Regions from separate parts of the Paenibacillus sp. 1182 genome, predicted to be linked through region 1. Evidence: riboswitches for the same ligand, from Rfam matches in the RefSeq annotation. Region 1 holds a riboswitch; each other region holds the start of a gene.
The links. A riboswitch is a leader RNA that binds a small molecule or an ion and turns the genes downstream of it on or off. The one in region 1 is predicted to bind cyclic di-AMP.
Positions count from the first base shown of each region.

Region 2: another riboswitch for cyclic di-AMP. It lies ahead of JOD82_RS15590 (hypothetical protein); the one in region 1 lies ahead of JOD82_RS27125 (resuscitation-promoting factor).
Region 3: another riboswitch for cyclic di-AMP. It lies ahead of JOD82_RS02150 (3D domain-containing protein); the one in region 1 lies ahead of JOD82_RS27125 (resuscitation-promoting factor).

Region 1 is NZ_JAFICR010000020.1:10,505-18,331, forward strand. It holds gene JOD82_RS27110 (HD domain-containing protein) at 180-1,463, shown strand; gene JOD82_RS27115 (TatD family hydrolase) at 1,506-2,276, shown strand; cyclic di-AMP (ydaO/yuaA leader) riboswitch at 2,478-2,760, shown strand; gene JOD82_RS27125 (resuscitation-promoting factor) at 3,032-4,180, shown strand; gene rnmV (ribonuclease M5) at 4,327-4,872, shown strand; gene rsmA (16S rRNA (adenine(1518)-N(6)/adenine(1519)-N(6))-dimethyltransferase RsmA) at 4,880-5,764, shown strand; gene yabG (sporulation peptidase YabG) at 5,820-6,716, shown strand; gene veg (biofilm formation stimulator Veg) at 6,918-7,199, shown strand; gene JOD82_RS27150 (small, acid-soluble spore protein, alpha/beta type) at 7,362-7,541, shown strand; gene ispE (4-(cytidine 5'-diphospho)-2-C-methyl-D-erythritol kinase) at 7,686-7,827, shown strand, end outside.
Region 2 is NZ_JAFICR010000007.1:114,477-122,303, reverse strand. It holds gene JOD82_RS15640 (DeoR/GlpR family DNA-binding transcription regulator) at 1-353, opposite strand, end outside; tRNA gene JOD82_RS15635 (tRNA-Glu) at 599-670, shown strand; tRNA gene JOD82_RS15630 (tRNA-Lys) at 757-832, shown strand; tRNA gene JOD82_RS15625 (tRNA-Leu) at 848-930, shown strand; gene JOD82_RS15620 (MarR family winged helix-turn-helix transcriptional regulator) at 1,094-1,549, shown strand; gene JOD82_RS15615 (helix-turn-helix domain-containing protein) at 1,735-2,109, shown strand; gene JOD82_RS15610 (helix-turn-helix domain-containing protein) at 2,203-2,586, shown strand; gene JOD82_RS15605 (hypothetical protein) at 2,712-2,933, opposite strand; tRNA gene JOD82_RS15600 (tRNA-Leu) at 3,276-3,358, shown strand; gene JOD82_RS15595 (glutathione peroxidase) at 3,503-3,988, opposite strand; cyclic di-AMP (ydaO/yuaA leader) riboswitch at 4,455-4,627, shown strand; gene JOD82_RS15590 (hypothetical protein) at 4,743-5,138, shown strand; gene JOD82_RS29780 (potassium-transporting ATPase subunit F) at 5,322-5,399, shown strand; gene kdpA (potassium-transporting ATPase subunit KdpA) at 5,549-7,225, shown strand; gene kdpB (potassium-transporting ATPase subunit KdpB) at 7,263-7,827, shown strand, end outside.
Region 3 is NZ_JAFICR010000001.1:434,222-442,048, forward strand. It holds gene JOD82_RS02140 (ABC transporter substrate-binding protein/permease) at 1-1,250, shown strand, start outside; gene JOD82_RS02145 (amino acid ABC transporter ATP-binding protein) at 1,237-1,959, shown strand; cyclic di-AMP (ydaO/yuaA leader) riboswitch at 2,190-2,358, shown strand; gene JOD82_RS02150 (3D domain-containing protein) at 2,365-3,033, shown strand; gene JOD82_RS02155 (polysaccharide deacetylase family protein) at 3,227-4,033, opposite strand; gene JOD82_RS02160 (NADH:flavin oxidoreductase/NADH oxidase) at 4,339-5,361, shown strand; gene JOD82_RS02165 (PspA/IM30 family protein) at 5,450-6,118, shown strand; gene JOD82_RS02170 (DUF350 domain-containing protein) at 6,250-6,657, shown strand; gene JOD82_RS02175 (DUF4178 domain-containing protein) at 6,682-7,188, shown strand; gene JOD82_RS02180 (DUF4247 domain-containing protein) at 7,202-7,827, shown strand, end outside.

The DNA.
Region 1 (7,827 bases):
AAAGAGCTTTACTCATGTGCATTGCCTTATCTTATTGATGATTTATTCAATTTGTCGATTTGGAAATGTCGAAAAACTATAATTCGACATATTACGACAAAGAATGTCGAATGAGGGAAATGCTTTAGGATTTTATTGTATTTTAATCCATTATTCCGAATATTAAAGGAGCTGATATCTTGCACCAGCCACTCAGTGAAGAAAAAGTATTTAAAGACCCGGTACATAATTACATTCATGTTCAGGATACTGTGATATGGCGGTTGATCAACACGCCGGAGTTCCAACGTTTACGCCGCATACGGCAGTTAGGCACATCGTATCTTACGTTTCATGGAGCGGAGCATAGCCGTTTTTCACATTCATTGGGCGTATATGAGATTACGAGAAGTATTATTTCTCAATTTGAACGTGGAGATTTCCCAGATTGGCCGAAAGAGGAAAGGTTGGTTGCTCTGTGTGCAGCTCTATTGCATGATGTGGGGCATGGCCCATTTTCACATTCAATTGAGGAAGCCTTTCATATGAACCATGAGGATTGGACATGCCGCATTGTACTGGGAGACACGAAGATCAACGCCGTGCTACGGCAAGTCGACGAGAAGCTTCCACAAAAGGTGGCTGCGGTTATAGCCAAAACGTATGATAAGCCGATTGTTGTTAACTTGGTGACCAGTCCGCTAGATGCCGATCGTATGGATTATTTGTTGCGGGATGCTCATTCGACAGGTGTCAACTACGGCACGATTGATTTGGACCGTATTTTACGACTGTTGCGTCCTCATAATGGGAGAATTGTTGTGAAGGAATCAGGCATGCATGCAGTAGAGGATTATTTAATGTCACGCTATCAGATGTATTGGCAAATTTATTTTCATCCTGTAACACGCAGCTCGGAGATCCTTTTACGTAAAATTTTCAAGCGAGCAAAGGAATTGTTTAAAAACGGATATGAGTTTGGTTTTCTGCTGGACCCGCTGCCGGATCTGTTGAAAGGAGAGCTTACAGTAGAGCAATATCTGATGCTCGATGAGTCATTAATTCAGACCGTATTTAGCCAGTGGAAACGAGAAAAGGACGAAATTTTAAGTGATTTGAGCAGCCGCTTTATGGACCGTAGATTGTATAAATATGTAGAGATTGAAAATATGGATACAGATACCATTGACAGTATTCGGAAAGCTTTGGAAGAGGCTGGTTTGCACCCTGAATATGATTTTGAAATTGATTTTCCGACGGATCTTCCTTATGATGTGTTTCGGCAGGGTGGCTCGACGGACAACCAGATTTTACTGCTTGGACGTCAGGGCGAGGTGAGTGAAATATCCGAAGTTTCGGAAATTGTGCGCTCCATAAGTGGTATTCACCGAGGGAAATATCATATGTATTTTCCCCAGAATAAATTGAACGCGGTAAAAGACAGGCTTCCTGCCGAAATAAGGAATTATTTTGTCAAAGAATAGACAACTATATAGAAATGTAAGTAAAAAAAGGAGATGTAAACCTTGGATTTGTTCGACACTCATACTCACTTGGATGCGCCACAATTTGACGAAGATCGTGAAGAAGTTATAGCACGTGCTGTCGAATCAGGAGTAACGCGGATGATCAATATCGGATTTAATCGTGAGACCATTCCATCCACCATGAAATTGGCCGAGACGTATGATTTTATTTATGCGGCAGTTGGATGGCACCCGCAGGATGCGATTACAATGCAAGAGGGAGATTTAGAATGGATTGCATCGTTATGCAGTCATAAGAAGGTCGTAGCCATCGGAGAGATCGGTCTGGATTATTATTGGGATACATCACCGAAGGATGTTCAGCATCGGGTGTTTCGAAATCAAATTGGTCTGGCTCGTGAGCTCAAAATGCCCATTGTTATTCATAACCGGGATGCCCATGAAGATATTGTTAAGATTTTGCGTGAGGAAAAAGCGGGTGAGATTGGCGGAGTCATGCACTCCTTTTCTGGGAGCTGGGAGACAGCCCAAATGGTGCTGGATATGGGATTTCACCTTTCCTTCGGTGGTCCTATTACGTTTAAAAATGCCAAGCAGCCAAAAGAGGTGCTGGCACAGGTGCCACTGGACCGTCTGCTCATTGAAACGGACGCGCCCTACCTGACGCCGCATCCGTTTCGCGGGAAGCGAAATGAGTCTGCGCATGTGAGACTGGTAGCAGAGGCTGCAGCCCAAATTAAGGGGATTACAGTGGAGGAATTAGTGTCAATAACGACCCAAAATGCCTTGGAACGATTTGACATTCAATAAAAAAGCGAAGAAATCGATCAAAATAAAGAGATAGACGAAGCTAATCATGAATTTGTTGCAGGAAACTCGAGAATATTACAATATTTTAACCGAATATTTTGAAAAATGTACTTGAAACCTGCTTTACAACATGCATAGAAACAGGATATCATCTTTTCAGTGAATTGTTGTTTGAATGTAAACATCAACAAGTCATTTCATGAACCAGTCTCGCTGAGTCCCTTTTACAGGGAACGGGGGAACCGATATGGCTTACAGTATGTCCGGCGTATGTGCAAGAAGGGAACGTCCCTTCCGCCAGCCGGCTCGACCTAATTTCTTTTCCCGGATGGGATTGAACAGGTGGAGGAGCCGTATTTCGATTTCTTTCTGGGTCTTCGGGGTGAATGTGAAGGCGACCGCCATGAGCGGTTGACCCAAGCTAGGGCGACTCTCTACGTCCGAACCCGACAGCTAACCCCGTAAGCGTAACAAGAGAGAAGCCATCTCGTGCATGAGTTTTCCCGCATATTCACACATGCCGGAAGCCACGAAAGAGCTCTCTAGTCTCTTTCTTTGGCTTTTTTTGTTGTGAATAAAAGAAAATCTGTCATCATACTGTGGTTAAACAGGGGAGGACAGCATGCCGCGAAGACGGGTACATGGTGCAGGACAGTCGCAGTTTGGGCTTGTCTTGTAGAAAATCTGTTATAGTCACGTCAAATCTCAACTATGTCTTACTCCAGACGGCGGGCTATGTAAGGAGGACGGAGGAAATGGGCATTTTCCAAAAAGAGGAGACCCATGAGTCACGCTCATCCAGCATGTCTTACGTATTGCGTTGGAAGCAAGAGAATGTGCGCCAGGCTGCTTTGGTTGCTATTTTTCTAATCGCGCTAACGATTATGATTTCAATTCTGATGTACACGCAATCTAAAAAACAAGTCTTTTTTGTCATTGATGGCAAGGCATCTGCGGTAGAAACCCGGGAATCCAAGCTTCAAGATTTGCTGAGCGAGCATTCCATTTCACTTCAGCCGCATGATACAATTTCTATGCCGCTAAATGGAGCAGTACAGGATGGGGACCGCGTAGTCATTAAACGTGCCAATCAAGTTAAAGTATCTTCAGGCAATGAGACGAAAAAGCTGTACACAACAGAAAATACAGTAGAAGGTGCCATTCGTACCTCGGGCTATAAATTATCGTCAACGGATAAAGTTTATCCTGCGTTGGATGCCTCTGTTTCGTCTAACATGGACATAAAAATCGTCCGTGTGAAGAAACAGCAGGTCGAACAGAAAAAACAGGTGCCTTATCAGGTCATCAAAACGGCCGATCCAAGTCTTTATAAAGGCGATAATCGGGTCATTCAAAGCGGCAAATCGGGTGTGGTAGTCCAGCACGTTCAAAAGGTATATCATGATGGAAAGTTGGTATCCAAACAGCTGGTTAACAAGGAAGTTGCACAGAACCGTGTGGATAAGGTTATTGCGGTAGGAACGAAGAAAAAGCCGGTCGTTCTTGCTGCTTCCGTCGGTCCCAATGATGCGGTTAAGACAACAACGGTTAGTTCGGGCAGTGCTGTCCGTAAAGCAGGCGTCAATTTTAAATATAGCAAAGTTTTACAAAATGTCTCCATGACGGCGTATTCCTCACAGGAGCCAGGTATCGGTACACGTACTGCATCCGGCACGCGCGTGACGGAAGGCCGTACCATCGCTGTCGATCCGAGTATAATTCCAATCGGCTGGTGGGTGTATATCGAAGGAGTGGGCTTCCGCCGTGCGGAGGATACCGGTGGCGCGATTAAAGGCCACAAAATCGATGTGTATTATGAGAGTTTGAGCCGAGCCAACCAATTTGGTCGTAAGCACGGTAAAACCGTATATGTTATCGGACCGGTAAAGCCTGAAATCAACTAAAACAGGTTGTGTATGTTGAGGGCAATGCGATAGTATTAACAACATAGTTATGCCATGCTAAGAAGAGGATATCCTCTTCTTATTTTGTTTTCAAAAGCAGGGAAAGATAAATATAGCTTGCTGTGTAGCAGTGGAGGGAAATGCAAATGATCAAGGAAGTGATCGTGGTAGAGGGCCGGGATGATACGGTGGCCATTCGCCGCGCTGTTGAAGCGGATACGATAGAAACTGGCGGCTCAGCCATTAATAAAATGACGCTGCGTAAAATTGCATTGGCGCAGGAGCGGCGGGGGGTCATCATTTTAACCGATCCCGATCATGCAGGGGAGCGCATCCGTAAGATTATCGCTTCCAAGGTACCCGGCTGCAAGCAGGCCTTTATACCCGAGGCAGAAGCGACGCGCAAAGGAGATATTGGTGTGGAGAATGCCTCACCGGAAGCGATCAGACACGCTCTCGCACGGGTTCATACGACAGTAGAAGGCGCCGACCCGCTGATTGAGTGGGCGGACCTGATTGATGCTGGACTTATCACCCACCCCAATGCTGCTGCACGCCGTATGGCCTTAGGGAATGTGCTGGGTATTGGTTATTGTAACGGAAAGCAGCTACATAAACGGCTCTCTGTATTTCAGATCAGCCGCGAGGAATTTGCCGGAGCGCTGGCACAAATTGAAAGTGAAGGATTGTGATATCCGTATGACAGGAATTCAAGATATAGCAACACCGCGGCGTACAAAGGAAATTATTCAACGGCACGGTTTTTCGTTCAAAAAGAGTTTGGGACAAAATTTCCTGATTGATCAAAATATTCTCAATAAGATTGTGAATGCTGCCGGATTGGATGAGACGAAGGGCGCACTTGAGATTGGTCCTGGGATTGGCGCTTTGACTGAGAAGCTGGCGCAATCGGCCAAGGTAGTTACCGCTGTCGAGATTGACCAGCGGCTACTGCCAATTCTCGAAGAAGTGTTGGCCCCTTATGAGCATGTGAAGGTACGTCATGGAGACGTGCTGAAGCTGGATTTACGCGAGGTGTTTGCAGCTGATTTTGCAGACGTGAGTAAAGTAAGTGTCGTGGCTAATCTGCCGTATTACGTTACTACACCGATTCTGATGAGGCTACTGGAGGACAAGCTCCCTTTGGAGAATATCGTCGTTATGATCCAAAAAGAAGTGGCTGAGCGTATGGCTGCGTCTCCTGGAACGAAGGATTACGGTAGCCTGAGCATTGCAGTACAATATTACAGCGAACCTGAATTGGTCTGTATTGTACCGAATACAGTATTTATTCCCCAGCCAAATGTGGAGTCTGCAGTCATTCGGTTGCGTGTACGGGAAGCCCCTCCGGTGGAAGTGGTGGATGAGAAGCACTTCTTTGAAGTGGTTCATGCTGCTTTTGCCCAGCGTCGTAAAACGATTTCCAATAACTTAAAAAGCCGATTCTTCACCAAAGAGAACAGGGACACGCTGGAGCCGCTGTTGCAACAAGCTGGTATTGAACCCTCCCGTCGAGGAGAAACGCTAAGTATTGAGGAATTTGCGCGTCTCAGTGCTGTTCTGGTGGAAGCAGGTATATCCTAAGCTGGAACCAAACTGTGCATTCACCCATACGATATACGAGGGGTGATACAGTGTGATGAGTTTAGGAGACTTGGTCGTTCGGAAATCGTACGGCGGAGATGTCACGTTTCGCGTTGAGGACATCCAGCGGGATAAAGCGATCATTAAGGGAATAGAATTTCGGTTGCTGGCCGATTCCCCGGTGAACGATCTGGTCAGAGTGCCTGCAGACCAGATTAGCGGTAAGACTCAGCAGGCTCACATTAAGGCTGGTGAGTCTCTTAATCTGTTGCAACGGGCACGCCAGCAGCAAGCTGCTCGTAGTCAGGCAGCTCTGGTTGGGGACTGGAGTGATCCAGTCGAGTCAACGTATTTTGAAATGCCGGGAAAGGTTCTTCATCTGGATGGGGATCCCGGCTATTTGAAAAAATGTCTCAGTTTATATGAACAGCTCCGTGTTCCTGCAGAGGGACATCACGTTCATGAATCGGCAATGGCGGATACGTTGTACCGGCTGCTTCCCCGTATCCGTCCGGATATTGTAGTGATTACCGGACATGATGGCGTGCTAAAGCAGCCACAGCCTTACGATTTGTACAGCTTGAAAAGTTATAAAAATTCGCAAAATTTTGTGGCGGCAATTCAGGTAGCAAGACAATATGAACGTCATCTGGATTCGCTGACCATTGTAGCGGGGGCGTGCCAGTCCCATTTTGAGGCGCTGCTGCGTGCGGGAGCGAACTTCGCCAGCTCACCAGGGCGTATCCTGATTCACGCGCTGGACCCCGTTTACGTGGCTGCCAAGGCGGCTTTTACTTCGATCCGTGATACGGTGAATATGGGGGACCTGTTTCACCAGACAATCAGCGGCAGTCGCGGAGTGGGTGGAATTGAAACCAGAGGAAGCTATCGCATCGGCCTGCCGAAGCTTGAAAATTTGTCAACGCTTAAAGTAACGCCTTCTGCAATCTAGGATTCAAATGTGCCAATAGGATTGACTTGAACAAAAAGCCTCTGCTTTCAGAGGCTTTTTGTCATTTTTTATATAAATTATTCCTGTTCGCAAAAAATTAAATTGACAACTTATTTTTCGTGTTGTTATAATATTTAGCTCGATTTGACAATCCCTCTAAAATTCGTTATAATGGACAAGGAAAGAGGTGGTCGTTAGGCAATGGCTAAAAATACGCTGTTGGAAATCAAACGCAGTCTCGACGCACATGTAGGGCAAAAAATTTTGCTGCGGGCTAACGGCGGACGCCGTAAGACCGTCGAACGAACTGGTGTCTTGGAAGAAACGTACCCTTCTGTTTTTATCGTCAAGCTGGATCAGGAGCAACAGACGTTTAAACGTGTCTCCTACAGCTATGCTGACATCCTTACCGAGTCGGTGGAAGTCAGCGTATATGATCCCGACTCCCATACAAGTGTAGTCGAATATTTTGAAACACCTTAATTCATTTCGTGATTTATACCAGCTTTGCAGGTTTAACGACGGCTTCGTCATTTCAAATGACGGGGCCGTTTTGTATATACAGAGCAGGATGAAGCATGACATCTCTGCACATACTAAGCCGGGAATGATCTTCCTTATTCCATTGCCGAAGGAGGCGTATGTATGAGCCGAAGAAGACGGAGTGTCATGTCGGAGGAGCTAAAGTACGAGCTGGCCAAAGATCTTGGATTTTACGACACGGTCAAGGAAGAAGGCTGGGGAGGCATTAAAGCCAAGGATGCGGGCAATATGGTCAAGCGGGCCATCCAGCTTGCTGAGCAGGCTGCTTCTCGCAAATCGTAGCCATCGGTGGTGCTGATGAAAAGCGGGGATATCCGGGATTAGACCGGGTCATCTCCGCTTTTTTGAACCTCATGACTTGACACGCTGAGTCTGATATAATATGTTAAGCTGTCTTGAGGGAAAAGTTGAAGGTGGGTGAACGCCTTGAAAATATATGAAAAAGCACCGGCGAAAATCAATTTAATGCTTGATGTTCTACGTAAACGGGACGATGGTTATCACGAGGTCGAAATGATTATGACCATGGTCGATCTGTCTGACCGATTGACGATGTCTGAGTTACCGC
Region 2 (7,827 bases), on a different contig from region 1:
GAACATTCCTGCACATTCAGTCTTTCTGCACACGCCTGTACGGTGGTAGAGGAATCCAATATAATACGATCCCTATCTCGTACCATGTTGGCAGCCAATTGTCCGATCACTTGTTTCTCCTCAGATACAGTAAGCAGTCTTTCGTTATAATTTCCAATTGGATCGTGATGCAGTTTAGGGAGAAGGGCGCCGCCGCGGGTGCGAATAATTTTTTGATGCTCCTCAAGTTTTACCAGGTCTCGACGGGCCGTATCCCGTGAAACATTAAAAATTTCACAAATATCATCCACCGAAATACGCTTGTGAAGCTGTAAGTAATCAACGATTTTTAACATTCGTTCTTCCTGATACATAGAAAGCTCCTCTGATATATAATGATTTCGGTATCTCGTAAGTGATTATAAGTAAATGTAAGTGATATTGCAATCATTTATCATGATTTTTCAGGGATTAAATGATTCTAGATAAGTTAATGTAAGTGGACATGCATTTTGTAATGATAAAAACTGCTTTTTTTAAAATTTCAAAAATAAGTATTGCCATTTGTTATTCTATTTGATATACTCTTTCTTGTCGCCAAGTTGGCGCATAATAATAAGGCCCGTTGGTCAAGGGGTTAAGACACCTCCCTTTCACGGAGGTAACAGGGGTTCGAATCCCCTACGGGTCATTGTTGTCTTTATAGACTACATGTTGCATGCTTAAGGGAAATTCCTGAGGTCTGGTCTAATGGCGGACAGCTTGGATGAACAGCATGAGCCATTAGCTCAGTTGGTAGAGCACCTGACTTTTAATCAGGGTGTCGAAGGTTCGAGTCCTTCATGGCTCACCATTTATATTTTGTTATGCGGTCGTGGTGGAATGGCAGACACGCTATCTTGAGGGGGTAGTGAGCGTACGCTCGTGGAGGTTCGAGTCCTCTCGACCGCATCAATGGAATGAACGGAAAAGTCTCTCGCGGTAGAGGCTTTTTTTATTTGTGTAATGATGTAATAAAGTAATGATTATGATGAAATAATGATTCCATAGTATAATATAACGCCATAATGTTATAGAATGATAAGTATAAACTTATGAAGTGACGGTGAAAAATATGGACACTCAACTGTTAGGAAATATATCAGAAAATATTTTGGGCTTGTTTCCGATTGTGAAGAAGAAATTTTTCACCTACGGTCCGCTCGATTTCCCATTACACTTGTCGCCTAATAACTTTCAGGTGCTAATGCTCCTGCGTGAAGTACGTTCGTCTACGGTATCTGATTTATCCAAACAGCTCAATGTCTCACGTCCGAACATGACTCCTCTTCTGGACAAACTGGTGGAGCATGGGTTGGCTGACCGCCAGTCGTGTGATTCGGATCGCAGAGTCGTGAATGTGGCGATTACACAGGAAGGCGATGCTTTTTGTGAACAGGTATTTCATACCTTCTCCAATAAAATTCAAGAAAGACTGGTGTATCTGCCAGAAGAAGATTTATTGCATCTGAGTGAAACTTTGAATGAATTGAAGCATATTTTACTTAAAATCGACAACTCTGCTACGTGATTGGCGTAAGTGGACTGGCTTAAAGACCGCCCTTTCTTCGGAAAACAGGCGGTTTTTGTTGCGTGTTGTGGTATAATGGAAACCAACATACATAATTCGGTAATTTTAGCATACGTGATCTTTGAAATGGGAACAGAGAACATGATATCGTTATTTGAGAGCCTGCTAGGGAGGAAGGAACTTCTATGCAATCTATTTACCATCGCATCGAGGAACTCATCAAGGAACGGGGAATGACGAAAAAGGCGTTCTGCCAGCAGTTAGGCATTAGTACAGGGAACTTCGGGGATTGGAAAAGAGGAAAAACGACGCCGGGCACGAATAAACTCATTGAAATCGCTTCTTTTTTTGATGCGAGTCTGGACTGGATTATGCTGGGTCGAGATATACAGGGTGAGGTGCTAAAGGAGTCGCAAGACCCTTATTTTTTTGACGCTTCAGGGCAACTGAATTGCCAGGGGGAACCGCTTAGTGAGGCGGAAAGAAATTTTATACTTGAGTATATTGAATTTACCCGCTTTCGTAAAGAGAAAAACCAGCGCAATTCTACTATAGGGTAATGGTTGCTTAGGATTTAATGGGGATTACTAATGAGTAAGGCTGAAAAATGAAAATTATTTCAGAAAAAGTTACTGTTTCGGAGGGGAAACATTTTGGGAGATCAAACTATTTATCAACGGATTGAAGCTTTGATTAAAGATCGGGGAATGACCAAGAAGGCATTTTGTGAAAAGCTTAAAATCAGTTCAGGGAATCTCGGTGATTGGAGAAGGGGGAAAACAACGCCGGGTACCACTCATTTAATTCAGATTTCGGACTTTTTTAATGTATCGCTCGATTGGTTAATGAAAGGGATTAAGCCGGGAGAAGGCGTACTTCAGGAGCAGAAGGCTGCTTATTTTTTTGGAGTGATGGGGCCACTGAATTGCCAGGCAGAAGATCTTGAGACGGAAGAACAGAATTTTATTTTAGAATATGTTGAATTTGCGAAATATCGTAAGCAAAAAAGTGAGAAGGATAAAACAAAGCCGGAATGATTTTTTTGGCTAAAGATTGTCTGGGTTGAAAACCCGTAAACGAACTGGAGGGGTTCGCTTTACGGGTTTATTTGGTTTCTTGGTGATATGGAATGACCTGTATGTAACTGGAATGCTTGTTGGATTTAGAGTGGCGATGCCTCCTTATAATCGTTATCGTCGATGTTCAGAATTGCAGCAACTTGTTTTCTGTACCTTTGTGCTTTGCGGGTGCCGTGAATCAGATTGGACAAGCGTGAAGGCGGAATATTGTGTGTCTCACAAAATGTTTTCTGATCCAGTCGAAGTTCGACAAGCCGTTGTTTGATGGCCCACCCGAAGGAGGTGACAGGCATTTTGTTGTTCAAAAGAAATCGCCCCTTACGGATTCTTACGGAATAATTGGTGTGTTATAATAATCATCAGTAAACATGTTAGAATTAACCATCTGAAACTATGATACACTTTTATACGTGTTTTTACAATCGTAAATACGTTATTTCGTCAAATTAATTACTTAGTTAAGTGCTAGGTGGTTCTGATAATCCGTAAGGGGGCAACATTAATGCATAGTTCAGCAAGCGGTTATCTTTATGCAGGACGGTATTATTATCGCTCATATATGTAAGTTAAAATAATTATAATATTTTTGTTTACAAATAGTTGATGAGAGAGTATAATAAATCTGTTGCCTCAATACATTATGATTTGCGGTCGTGGTGGAATGGCAGACACGCTATCTTGAGGGGGTAGTGGGCGTACGCCCGTGGAGGTTCGAGTCCTCTCGACCGCATTATATGCAAGACCTAGTTAAAAAAGCATCCTGACACGGTTTACGTGAAAGGGTGCTTTTTTTGTTAAGCATTTTCGTTATATTCTTTAGCCACGGAAGCCACGGTTGCAACAGGTCGTTTATTAACTGTGATAATGAAGAATGTCAGTTTTGCTGCAAAAGCTTCTCTATATCTCCCGCCAGTTTATCTGGAGTGGTTTGCGGTGCATAGCGCTTAAACACGTTACCTTCTCTTGTAATTAAGAATTTAGTAAAATTCCATTTGATCGCTTTGGACCCTAATACCCCCGGAGCTGTTTGGGTCAGGTAGCGAAATAAGGGGTGTGCTTGATCGCCATTGACATCTGTCTTGGCGAACATCGGAAAGGTGACACCATAATTGATCTGGCAAAACTCGGAGATCTCCTCACTGGAACCTGGCTCTTGTTTGGCAAACTGGTTGCTGGGAAATCCCAAAATTTCGAGCCCCTGTTCATGATACTGGTCATATAGCTCTTGTAGCGCTTTGTATTGGGGGGTTAACCCACATTTGCTGGCAGTGTTCACGATAAGCAGAACGTTCCCTTCAAATGTGGATAACGGAATTTGTTTCCCTTGCAGGGTTTGCGCATCATATTCATAAACGGTCATAGCATCTCTCCTCATTCAATATTCAGCAATTAAATTTTAGACAATTTAAAGAAGGGTTGCAAGCCTGGAAAAGCTGTATAAAGCCTTCAGGCGCTGTAAAATCGTATTTTGCTCAAAACAGTAAATCGCACCGCAAATGGAGCGAATTAAGTTGTTTCTTCTTATAAAAGCGGGTTAAATCGGTGTTTAGCTGGTACATATAGCGTATTTTCTTCTCTTTTTACAAAAAAAGGCCAATAACGCTTTACCCTACGCCAATATTGACATGCTTGTCATTTTCAAAAAGGGATGAAAAACAGAGATTAAAGGAGATGTGAGAAGCATAGTTGCATTGTAAGCGTTATTATTAATCTTCTATGCTCTAAAGCCCGATTTATAACCCTGCAGTTGAGCTTTACAGTCTTCCATGCGCGGGTGTATGATTCAAGACGTAATTTCAAATTAACTTGAATGAAGCAACAACGAAATGTCTATAGCGCTGAATTTTGCAGTTGCAAAAGCGGGGGAACCAATCGAGACTGTACGGCTTCGGAAGCCGTGTGTCTCATGGGGTGAATTTTCCGGTCAAGTGCCAGAAATAGGGCGACTCTCACGTCCGAATCCGACAGCTAACCTCGTAAGCGTACAGGGAGAGGCAACAAACCGCCGTGTGCAGCCATGGTTTATTTTATCATGGATATGTCAGAAGCCGGAGGAAAGCCTTTTTCCTTCGGCTTCTTTTTGTTGTCTTTTTATACCGGGAGAGGAGCTACTGATGGAAGGTCGGTTAATTATTGTCACTGCACCGAATGAAGCGGGCAGAAGTTTTGTGAAATTGCTTATTTTCAAAAAATTGGCGTTTGCAGTTCTCACGAATAGCGCCCAGGAGGAACGACAGCTCAAAAAAATGGGTGTGGAGCACATTGTCCGCATCAATACCATGCAAGCGGGAAAATGGAATTTTCCAAAAAAAGAAATTGGTAGTGTGTATTTGTTCGAGAACAGCTTGAATCTGACTTGCCGTTTCCTGCAAATATGTCGACCACTAACATCGGAATCGATCTATGTTATTACACACGGCTGTAATCCACAAGGAATTTATCGGGGATTGGGAGCGGACCATGTGATCTACACATTGAACGGAGAGGTGGGTTTTCTGCTGAACGGATAAGCACTTATGACATAGTTGTTTTATGATTTTATGATGGAATAAGAATGGCGATCTGAGGATCGATACGGAGGGTATAAACATGATGGATATATACATGCTGCTCGTCATGGCTGTGAGTTATGGAGTGATACTGCTGTTTGTACGCTGGTGTGATGCGCAGACCTCTAAAGGAGGACGAAGAGGATGATCGTTATACTCGGGCTTACGGCTATTGTGTTTATGTATTTAATCTACGCACTCCTGAACCCTGAAAAGTTCTAGTCACTTGTAGGGATAGAGCGGGCGGGAACAACAGATCTGAGCATTAAAGCATCATTGGTAGCAGGTTTTCGCAAACGTGTGCACTTCATAGATGGTCTAATCGGGTCTGTTGTTCCAAACGCAGGAGCATTTTGAAGGAGGAATAGAGGATGGAGCTGCTTCAAATTGGAATTGTGATCGTTATATTGCTGCTCTTGGTAAAGCCAATGGGTACATATATGTATCATGTATTCTCGAATGAACCGAATCGAACGGATCGGATTTTTGGCAGAACAGAAAAGCTGATTTATAAGGTAGTAGGCTTGAAGAAAGTGGAGAGCATGCGTTGGACTACGTATGTTATGAGTTTCATTGCTACGAACGTCGTGCTTGTGGCAATCAGCTACTTGCTGTTGCGTTTACAGGGAATGCTTCCCGGTAATCCGGCTGGAAACAGTAATATGGAAGCATCACTAGCTTTTAATACGGTAATCAGCTTTATGACGAATACGAATCTCCAACATTATAGCGGAGAAAGCGGGCTTACGTATCTGACACAGATGGCGTTCGTCACGATGATGATGTTCACTTCGGCTGCTTCCGGTTTTTCGGTTGCTGCGGCTTTTATGAGAGGATTGACGCGGCGCGGTGAAGGGATGGGCAATTTCTTTCAAGATTTTATTAAAGCTATTATAAGGATTTTCCTGCCACTGGCCTTTGTGCTTACGCTGGTGCTGGTGGGATTGAAGATACCACAGACGCTACAGCCTACGGCGGATCTTACGACGCTGAGCGGAACACAACAGCAAATTTCTATGGGACCCATTGCTTCTCTGGAGTCCATCAAGCATTTGGGGACGAACGGGGGCGGTTATGCGGGAGCTAACTCTGCGCATCCTTTTGAAAATCCAAGTCCTTGGACGAACGTGCTGGAAATTTTGGCAATGTGGGTAATGCCGGCTTCGTTGCCGTATACCTTTGGATTGTTTGCCCGTAATCGTAAGCAGGGCTGGATTATTTTTAGCTCCATGATGGTATTGTTTCTAATTTTTCTATCCATTACGTATGTGTCTGAGAAGACAGGTAATCCGTTAATCCAGACACTGGGTGTGGATGCTTCTCAGGGAAGCATGGAAGGGAAAGAGGTTCGTTTCGGTATTGGACAATCGGCTTTATTCACTGCGGTCACAACAGCGGCAACGACAGGTTCGGTCAATAATATGCATGATACACTAACCCCGCTAGGTGGCATGGCTGCTTTGGGAGAAATGATGCTAAACGTCATTTTTGGCGGCAAGGGTGTCGGGCTGATGAATATGCTGATGTATGCGATTCTGGGTGTGTTTATATGCGGACTGATGGTCGGGAGAACTCCGGAATTTATGGGAAGGAAAATTGAAGGCAAGGAAATGAAGCTGATCGCCATTGCCATTTTGGTACATCCGTTTCTCATTCTCGCCCCAACTGCGCTTGCGTTTATGAGTCATTGGGGATATGATGCGGTCACTAACCCTGGCTATCACGGGTTGACTCAGGTGCTCTATGAATATGCGTCATCTGCCGCAAATAATGGTTCGGGGTTTGAAGGTCTTTCAGATAACAACGTATTCTGGAATGTAACAACGGGGATGGTTATGTTCTTCGGGCGATATGTATCTATGATTGCATTGTTGGCTGTGGCGGCTTCGTTGAATGCCAAAGCGCCGACTCCGGTGACGACGGGGACACTGCGCACGGACAACAAGTTATTTGGAGCCATTCTGATCGGGGTCGTGCTGCTGATTGGTGCGTTGACCTTTTTACCTGTCATCGTATTGGGACCTGTTGCTGAATTTTTGACCATGTGAAGAAGAAAATGAGAATGGATGAACGGGGTGTTTGACCATGAAGGAACAACGCAAACACATGCTGGACAGAAGCATCTTGAAGCATGCGATCAAGGATAGCTTTATAAAATTAAATCCGATGATGATGATGAAAAATCCTGTCATGTTCGTCGTGGAGATCGGTACATTGGTCGTGCTGCTAATGTTACTGTTTCCCGGTTATTTTGGAACTGACAAGGAAATAGGCTTTAACCTGGCCGTGTTTGTTATTCTGTTGTTTACGTTGCTTTTTGCCAACTTTGCCGAAGCGCTCGCGGAGGGGCGGGGTAAGGCACAAGCTGCCTCTTTAAAAAAATCCAAGCAGGACACGCAAGCTAACAAGCTCGTCGGAAATGACATTCAGGTGGTTAGCTCAACCGAGTTGCGTAAGGGGGACGTAGTTATTGTCTCCCAGGGTGAAATGATTCCAAGCGATGGTGAGGTCATTGAAGGTTTGGCTTCGGTGGATGAATCTGCAATTACGGGAGAATCGGCTCCGGTCATCAAGGAATCGGGTGGTGATTTTTGCTCGGTAACCGGCGGAACGCGAGTGGTTAGTGACCGGATTAAGGTGCGGATTACGA
Region 3 (7,827 bases), on a different contig from region 1:
TCGCCAAAGATTTGGGTGCGGAGATGGTCCCTGAGGACATGAGTTTTGACTCTTTGCTACCTGCTCTGCAAAGTGGTCGCGTAGACTTGGTACTGTCCGGTATGACACCGACGGATGAGCGTAGAAAAAGCATTGATTTTTCAGATGTATATTATCGCTCCAAGCAAGTCATTATGGTACGCCCAGAGGATAAAGACAAATATCCTACGATGGCTGCTTTGAAAGGCGAGAAGATTGGCGCGCAAAAGGGGAGTATTCAGGAAGAAATTGCTCAAAAAGTACCCAATGCCTCTGTAACCTCACTGGACAAAATATCCGATCTGGTACTCCAGCTGCGGACCCAGCGTATCAACGCTGTTGTGATCGAAGATACGGTTGCTAAAGGGTACACGTTAGATGGGACCGTAACACTTGCCAAAGCGATACCTGAGGATGCCGGAGCAGAAACTGCTGTAGGTATACGCAAGGGGAACGCAGAATTGCTTGCCTCTGTAAATAAAACGTTGGCTCGCCTGAAAGCGGACGGGTCGATTGAAAAGTTTTCTACAGAAGCGAGTGCACTCTCGGCAGATCGACAGGTTTCTTCTAATAACATCGTAGATATTTTTTGGAAATACCGCAGTCTTTACGCTACGGGTATTGGTTACACTCTGTTGCTGTCTGCACTCGGAGTACTGTTTGGATTTATCATTGGTCTGATCGTATCCTTGTTGCGGATGAGTGGTATACGCATCATTGAGTGGTTAGGTACCACATATGTGGAGATCCTGCGTGGCACACCTATGCTGGTGCAGCTCATGATCATTCACTACGGGATTGCTTTGACGCTGGGTGTCAATTTTACTCCACTCCAGTCCGGTATAATCACATTGTCTCTGAATAGCTCGGCATATCTGGCTGAAATTTTCCGTGCAGGTATCCAGGCAGTAGACCGTGGACAGATGGAGGCCGCACGCTCATTGGGTATGGGACGAGGCAAAGCTATGCGTCACGTCATTTTGCCACAAGCGTTTAAATCTATTTTGCCTGCTATAGGTAATGAGTTTATTACAATTATTAAAGAATCCTCCATTATTTCGACTATTGGTATGGTGGATATTATGTATCAAGCCCAGGTCATTAAGAATATTACCTACGAAGGATTAAGTCCGTTCATAATCACAGCCGCTATTTATTTTGTAATGACATTCAGCTTGTCTAAGCTGCTTGGTTTATGGGAAAGGAAGTTGAGAGCCAGTGATCACCGTTAAACAATTGCGTAAATCGTTCGGCAAGAATGAGATTTTAAAAGGCATTGATATAGATATCGCCAAAGGAGAAGTTGTCGTTATCATCGGTCCCAGCGGTTCGGGGAAGAGTACGTTTTTGCGTTGTATGAATCTGTTAGAACAGCCGACGGATGGGGAGATTTTATTTGAGGGCGAGCCGATTACAGCTCGTGGTCATAATATTAATGTAACCCGGGAAAAAATGGGGATGGTGTTCCAGCATTTTAATCTGTTCCCACACAAAACAGTGTTGCAGAACCTGACGCTTGCACCGACGCAGGTTAGAAAACAGTCAGGTAAGGAAGCGGAAAAAATTGCATTAGAACTCCTGCGTACCGTGGGGCTCGAGGATAAGAAGAATACCTATCCGAACCAGCTATCCGGTGGTCAGAAGCAACGTATTGCGATTGCGCGTGCTTTGGCCATGCAGCCGCACGTAATGCTGTTCGATGAGCCGACTTCTGCATTGGACCCTGAAATGGTTGGAGAGGTTCTGGATGTAATGAAGAAGCTCGCCGAAGGCGGTATGACAATGGTAATTGTAACGCATGAAATGGGCTTTGCCCGCGAGGTAGGCGATCGAATTATCTTTATGGATAACGGTCAAATTGTGGAGCAGGGTGCACCAGACCAGGTATTTGGCACTCCAAGCCATGATCGCACTCGTGATTTTCTTGCCAAAGTATTGTAAGAAAGTGCTGGTCTAATCATAAAAAAGCTCTCCGTTGACGGAGGGCTTTTCTTATTTTGTCACCATTTCCCCATACTTTCGTAACAAATATCGATTTCTTAATGACAAAATTGTAACGAGTGTAGTATGATGTTCAGGGTTCCCAACATTTTCATGCGGATAAGGTTACAAAATTGTGATATTATGCAGTAAGCCAAAACTTACCGGGACAGCATGCGGTTAGACAAGCGCTGAAATGCTGGCCCAAACTATGGGAAGTGCGGGGGACGTAACAACGGCAGCCATTCCGATACGTCATAAGACGATGAGGAATATGCCTAGGGGTGAATTGCACAAGCATAGGGCTTCTCCTGAGTCCGAATCCGACAGCTAACTTCGCAGGCATAAAAGAGGAGGTACATATCTTTGAAACATTTAAAACATATTGGTAAAACGATGAAAATTGCGGTGCTTGCCGCAGCTATTGCAGGGTTGGCACAGACAGCTGGAATAGCGGATGCTGCCTCGCTTCACACTGCCAAAGAGGGCGATACCTTCTTTTTGCTTGCTCAACGTTATGGAGTATCGGTAGACGAGCTAACAAAGGCTAACCCAAACATTGCCTCCAGCAATATATATGCAGGTCTGCAAATTAAGGTGCCTGGCGAAAAAAGTGTAAAGGCAGCTTCGGAATCGAAGCCGCAGCTTCTTACGGAGAAAGCAGCAGCGAATGAGGCGCCAACGATTGAAGCTTGGGGTAAAACATTCAACTATAGCAAAATAGTTGACGTTAAGGCTTCAGCGTATTCTGCCGCAGCCGATGAGAATGGTAAATGGGGCGCAGTGGACTACTACGGCAATCCGCTTAAACTAGGTACAATTGCGGTAGATCCTAACGTCATTCCGATGGGCACGAAAGTACTGGTTACAGGCTACTCCCATCCAGGTTTGCCGGATCATTCTTTTGTAGCTGTCGCTCGCGATCAGGGCAGCGCCATTACAGGAAAGCGGATTGATATCTTTATTCCAGGCAACAAATCATTTGTGAACGACTTTGGATTTCAAAATGTGAAGCTGTACGTTATTGATAAATAGCATTGTACGTATATACAGTTTAATTAAACATAATATATATTATGTAAACATAACGCCTATATCCGTATATATCTAGGTCGGACTCTTATCAGGTCCTATCCGTAAAAAGGCTGTCTTGACGAGCAGAATACTTCTGCTGGTAAGACAGCCTTTTTACGTTGCTTTAGCTTGGACCTCAATTATAAACATACTGTTATTTTCGTTCCGATGTGTGGAGTAGCCGGGGGACTGTCACAAATTTGTAGCCCTTAGCTTTTAGAGAGTGAATTAGACCCGGCAAAGCTTGGACAGTGCCTTGCAAGTTGGAACTTTGACCTCCACCAGCGTGCATTAAAATAATAGAGCCAGGCCCTGTAGCTGGAATCACATTTCGCTGAATTTGTGTTTTACTTAGTCCCTTCCAGTCGAGAGAGTCTACATTCCAGTTGACAATCATGTAGCCATGACGACGTGCCCACTTTATTTGAGGCTCTGTAATTTCACCGTAGGGTGGACGAATCAACTTGGGGCGAAAACCTGCGCTGGCTTGTAAAATACGTTCTGTTTTTGTAATCTGGTTGCGAAAGCGTTCTGGTGTAGCCTTCCTAAAATCCGGATGAGTATAGGAATGATTTCCTATAGCATGGCCTTCACGGATAATACGACGTATAATCCCCGGATGCTTTTCCGCACGGTGACCGACGATGAAAAAGGTGGCTTTGATGCCGTTGGCGTGTAATACGTCCAAAACCTGCGGCGTATACCTAGAATCGGGCACATCATCAAAGGTTAAGGCAATTTGGCGGGTGTGTGGGCCGCACATTTTAAAAATGTCCGCATGTTTTTTACGCAACATTGCTAATGTAGGAGTAGCTCGATCTGTACTCAGATGTACAGAAGAAGCAACAGCTGCTTCCTTGGGATGGGGCGTTCCGATCTTGGGAGGCGCATCCGCGTGAACGGGTAAACTTGAAAATGCTAGTAACAGTGCCAAGCATGGCAACACTCCCCTGTACGGCATATGTATCCCCCCTTTTCGTGCAGTGGTACCTAGTGGTGCTCTCGACTATTATGTACCTGTCCTATTAAAAATATGCTGGTTACCAAGTTAGGCTCATAAACGTCTGGAAAGAAGTTCGCGATGAAATGATTATCAATGAAGATGATGGAGCTAAACGTACATATTCTCTTAAACATGACCGAAAACAAGAGCATTTTCGCAAGTTTTAGCCTTACAACGGATTCGGTATCCCGTGACAGCTGGTGTATAATGGGGTTGCAATTCATAATTATACAGACATGGAATTGAAGGAAGGAAGGATAAAAGTGACCGACTTGTTTACTCCTTATCAATTAAAGGGGCTTTCTTTAAAAAATCGGATTGTTATGCCCCCGATGTGCCAATTCAGTGTGGAGGCCGAGGATGGAAATCCGACGGATTGGCATCATGTCCATTATGTGAGCCGAGCAGTAGGAGGTGCTGGTCTTATTATTGTGGAAATGACAGCGGTTCATCCTGATGGACGTATTACGGATCGTGATTTAGGTATTTGGAGTGACGAACATATTCCTGCATATCGTAAGATTGTAGAGGAAGTTCACAAGTATGGTGCCAAAATTGGCATTCAACTAGGCCACGCTGGACGCAAGGCCGAAGATGCTGAGCAACCTGTGGGTCCTTCTTCGATTCCTTTTAGCGAACGCCTTAAAAAGCCGCACGCCTTAAAGACAGCAGAAGTCAGGGAACTGGTTCAGGCATACAAAGAAGGCGCGCGCCGCGCGGTGGAAGCCGGTTTTGATACGGTTGAGATACATGGCGCTCACGGCTATCTGATCCATCAATTTCATTCGCCTTTAACAAATACGAGAGAAGATGAATATGGCCAGGATCTGTCACTGTTCGGTGTTGAGGTCATACATGCTGTTAAAGAGGTTCTTCCTGCTGATATGCCTGTGCTTATGCGGATATCTGCCAAAGAATACGTCGAGGATGGATATAATGTGGAATACATAACAGGTGTAGGGGAACGATATCGTGATGCAGGTGTGGACATTTTCCATATCTCTTCTGGTGGCGAGGGTCCAATTGGTTCTGGCGGAGGGCCGTCTGCGCGTGCTGGCTATCAGGTGGATTTAGCTCATACCGTCCGTGAAAAGCTGAATGTACCTGTAATTGCTGTTGGATTACTGGATGATTATGAGGACGCCCGTCGGGTTGTTCAGCAAAAAGAAGCTGATCTGGTAGCAATAGGCCGCGCCATGCTGCGTGATCCCTATTGGGCGTTGCATGCATCGCGGGAGCTAAAAGTACAGGCCGACATCCCAGAGCCTTACTTGCGCGGCTTTTAGATAATTTTTGAAACCCTCTTTGCAAAGCTTGCGTAAACATGTGTACAGAGCTTAAAATTTAAGCATTCAACTCTAGGAGGAACTTCACATGTCTATTTTCAAACGATTAAGAGATCTTACGATGTCCAACATTAACGCCATTATTGACAAGGCAGAAGATCCAGTTAAAATGACGGACCAATACATTCGTGATATGCAAGAGGACCTGGAAGATGCAGAGAAAGCGGTAGCCGCTCAAATTGCTATTGAAAAGAGATTCAAACAGCAATACGAAGAACAGGCTGCTTTGGTAAAGAAACGCGAAGAACAGGCACATACCGCTGCAAAAGCACAAAATGTAGATCTGGCCCGTCGCGCGCTGGAAGAAAAGAAATCTGCTGAACAAAAAATGAACGAGTTCAAAGCTGGTTACGAACAGAACAAAGCTGCAGCCGATAACCTGCGTGGCAAGCTGGATGAAATGCGCAGACAGCTGACAGAAATGAAAAACAAGCGCGAGACACTGGTTGCCCGTTATAACGCAGCTAAAGCGCAAACTGAAATTAACAAAGCTATGAACGGTTTTAGCTCTGATACGGCAACTGCCGGATTGAAGCGTATGGAGGAAAAAATGCTGCAAGCAGAAGCACGTGCCGAAGCGAGCAACGAAATGTCTTCTAAGGAAAAATCGTTGGATGAGGAGTTCAAAGAGCTGGATAAGAAAAGCGCCGTGGACGATGAGCTTGCCGCTTTGTTGAAGCAATACGAAAATAAATAAGAACATTTAAGCAGTGCCGCCAAGTTTGATTGCTCAGGAAGCGAAGGAGAAACGTTTTCTCCTTCGCTTTTCCCTGCCCGCAGGCGTAAAACATTATATGAAGGTCAAGAAGATGTGGAGGATGGTATGAAATGCATTTTTTAGAAACGATGAAAGCAATGCTTGTATGGACTGGTGCGGGAGCTATTTTGATCTTCGCATTAATGTATGTCGACTCTTTATTCACGAAGTATAAGGATTTTGCCGAAGTGAAAGCTGGAAATATGGCCGTAACGGTACGAATGATTATGAAGCTGGTTGCACAAGGCTATATTTTGTCAGGCTCTATCGCTACAGCTAATAATTTGCTCGAAGCGCTTGTGTATTCTGTGATCGCTTTTGTCATCCTGCTTGTTTTGGAAGTTATTGTACGTCTGCTGTTGCGGTACTGGGCCCAGTTTGATCTGGATAAAGGTACACAGGAAGGTAAAATTGGTTTCGGCCTGTTTTCAGGAGCGCTGCATCTGGTTGGCGCCTTGATCATTACAGCATGCTTCTAGGCTAAGAAAGGCAGGAATATAACCATGGGTGTTTGGAAACGAATTTCAAATCTATTTGCTAAGCCGGAGCCGCCAAAAGCAGAGAAAAGCATGCTTCACTTAAATCCAGGTGATATCTGTGAAGTTTCGCTTGTCACCTATGAAGTGGTAGGTCGTGTACATAATCGTGCCCGGAATGCCGTTGTTTTGACGCTTCAGGATGGTAATCAAATCAGTTATCTTCATATAGAGGAACGGGAAACACTGCAATTCGGACTATATCAGGCCATCGACGGTAGACTTGACAACCCTGAGGAAGTGCCGACCATTTTAGAGCTGGATGATACAACGTATCATTTGGAGGAGCAATATTCTGGGCAAGTTACCGTCATGGGCCGTGCTCCTTTCCGACAGGGTGGAGAGCAGCATGTTTGGCAGTACCAGTCTGATAATTACCATTTGTTGCGGGTAGAGTGGCAGGACGGTCGCTTTATGCTTTATGAAGGAGAAGAAGTGATTACCGGAGACGTCAAGGTTATTCGGGCAAGCTAGGAGAGGGTTACACATGAGCAAACGCACCTGGCAGTATGCATTAAAGGTCTTTGTGGCGCTGAGCTTGTTCGTATCCGTGTTAAGCGGCTGCGGCTCGCCAAGTGTAAAGGATACGTATCCGCTGGAATCGGTTAGTGGTAGCGGAAATTCAACCTCGTATGTATACCGGGCAGCTGGCAAGACAGTCCCGGAAGTAGCGGAGGAATTGAAAGAACAGCGTACACCGGAACAAATGTCACCGCAGAGCAATGAGCGGATGTTTCTGGTATATAGCGATGAGTGGTACCATTTGCAGCAAGATCCAGCTAAGAAGGAAGATACACTCATTGAAATTGACAGTAAAAAGTATGTAGAACAAAATTACAGTTCAAGCTTTTTAAAAGGATACTTAACCGCAACTGTGCTGGATGCTCTGTTTGATTCCTTACGTGGTTCAGGCTCCTATCGGGGCTACTCCAGCAGAGATGTATACCGACCTTCTCAGGGCCAATATCGTGCTCCTACAGTGCAGGAGAAAAAGGCGATTCCGCCGATTACGGTGGAGCGGAAAGGTTCGGTTACCCGTAGAGGGAAGAACTCGGATTCTAGCGTTGGGTCAAGCGGAAGTTTGTTCGACAGAGGGTCCAGCAGTTCACCGAG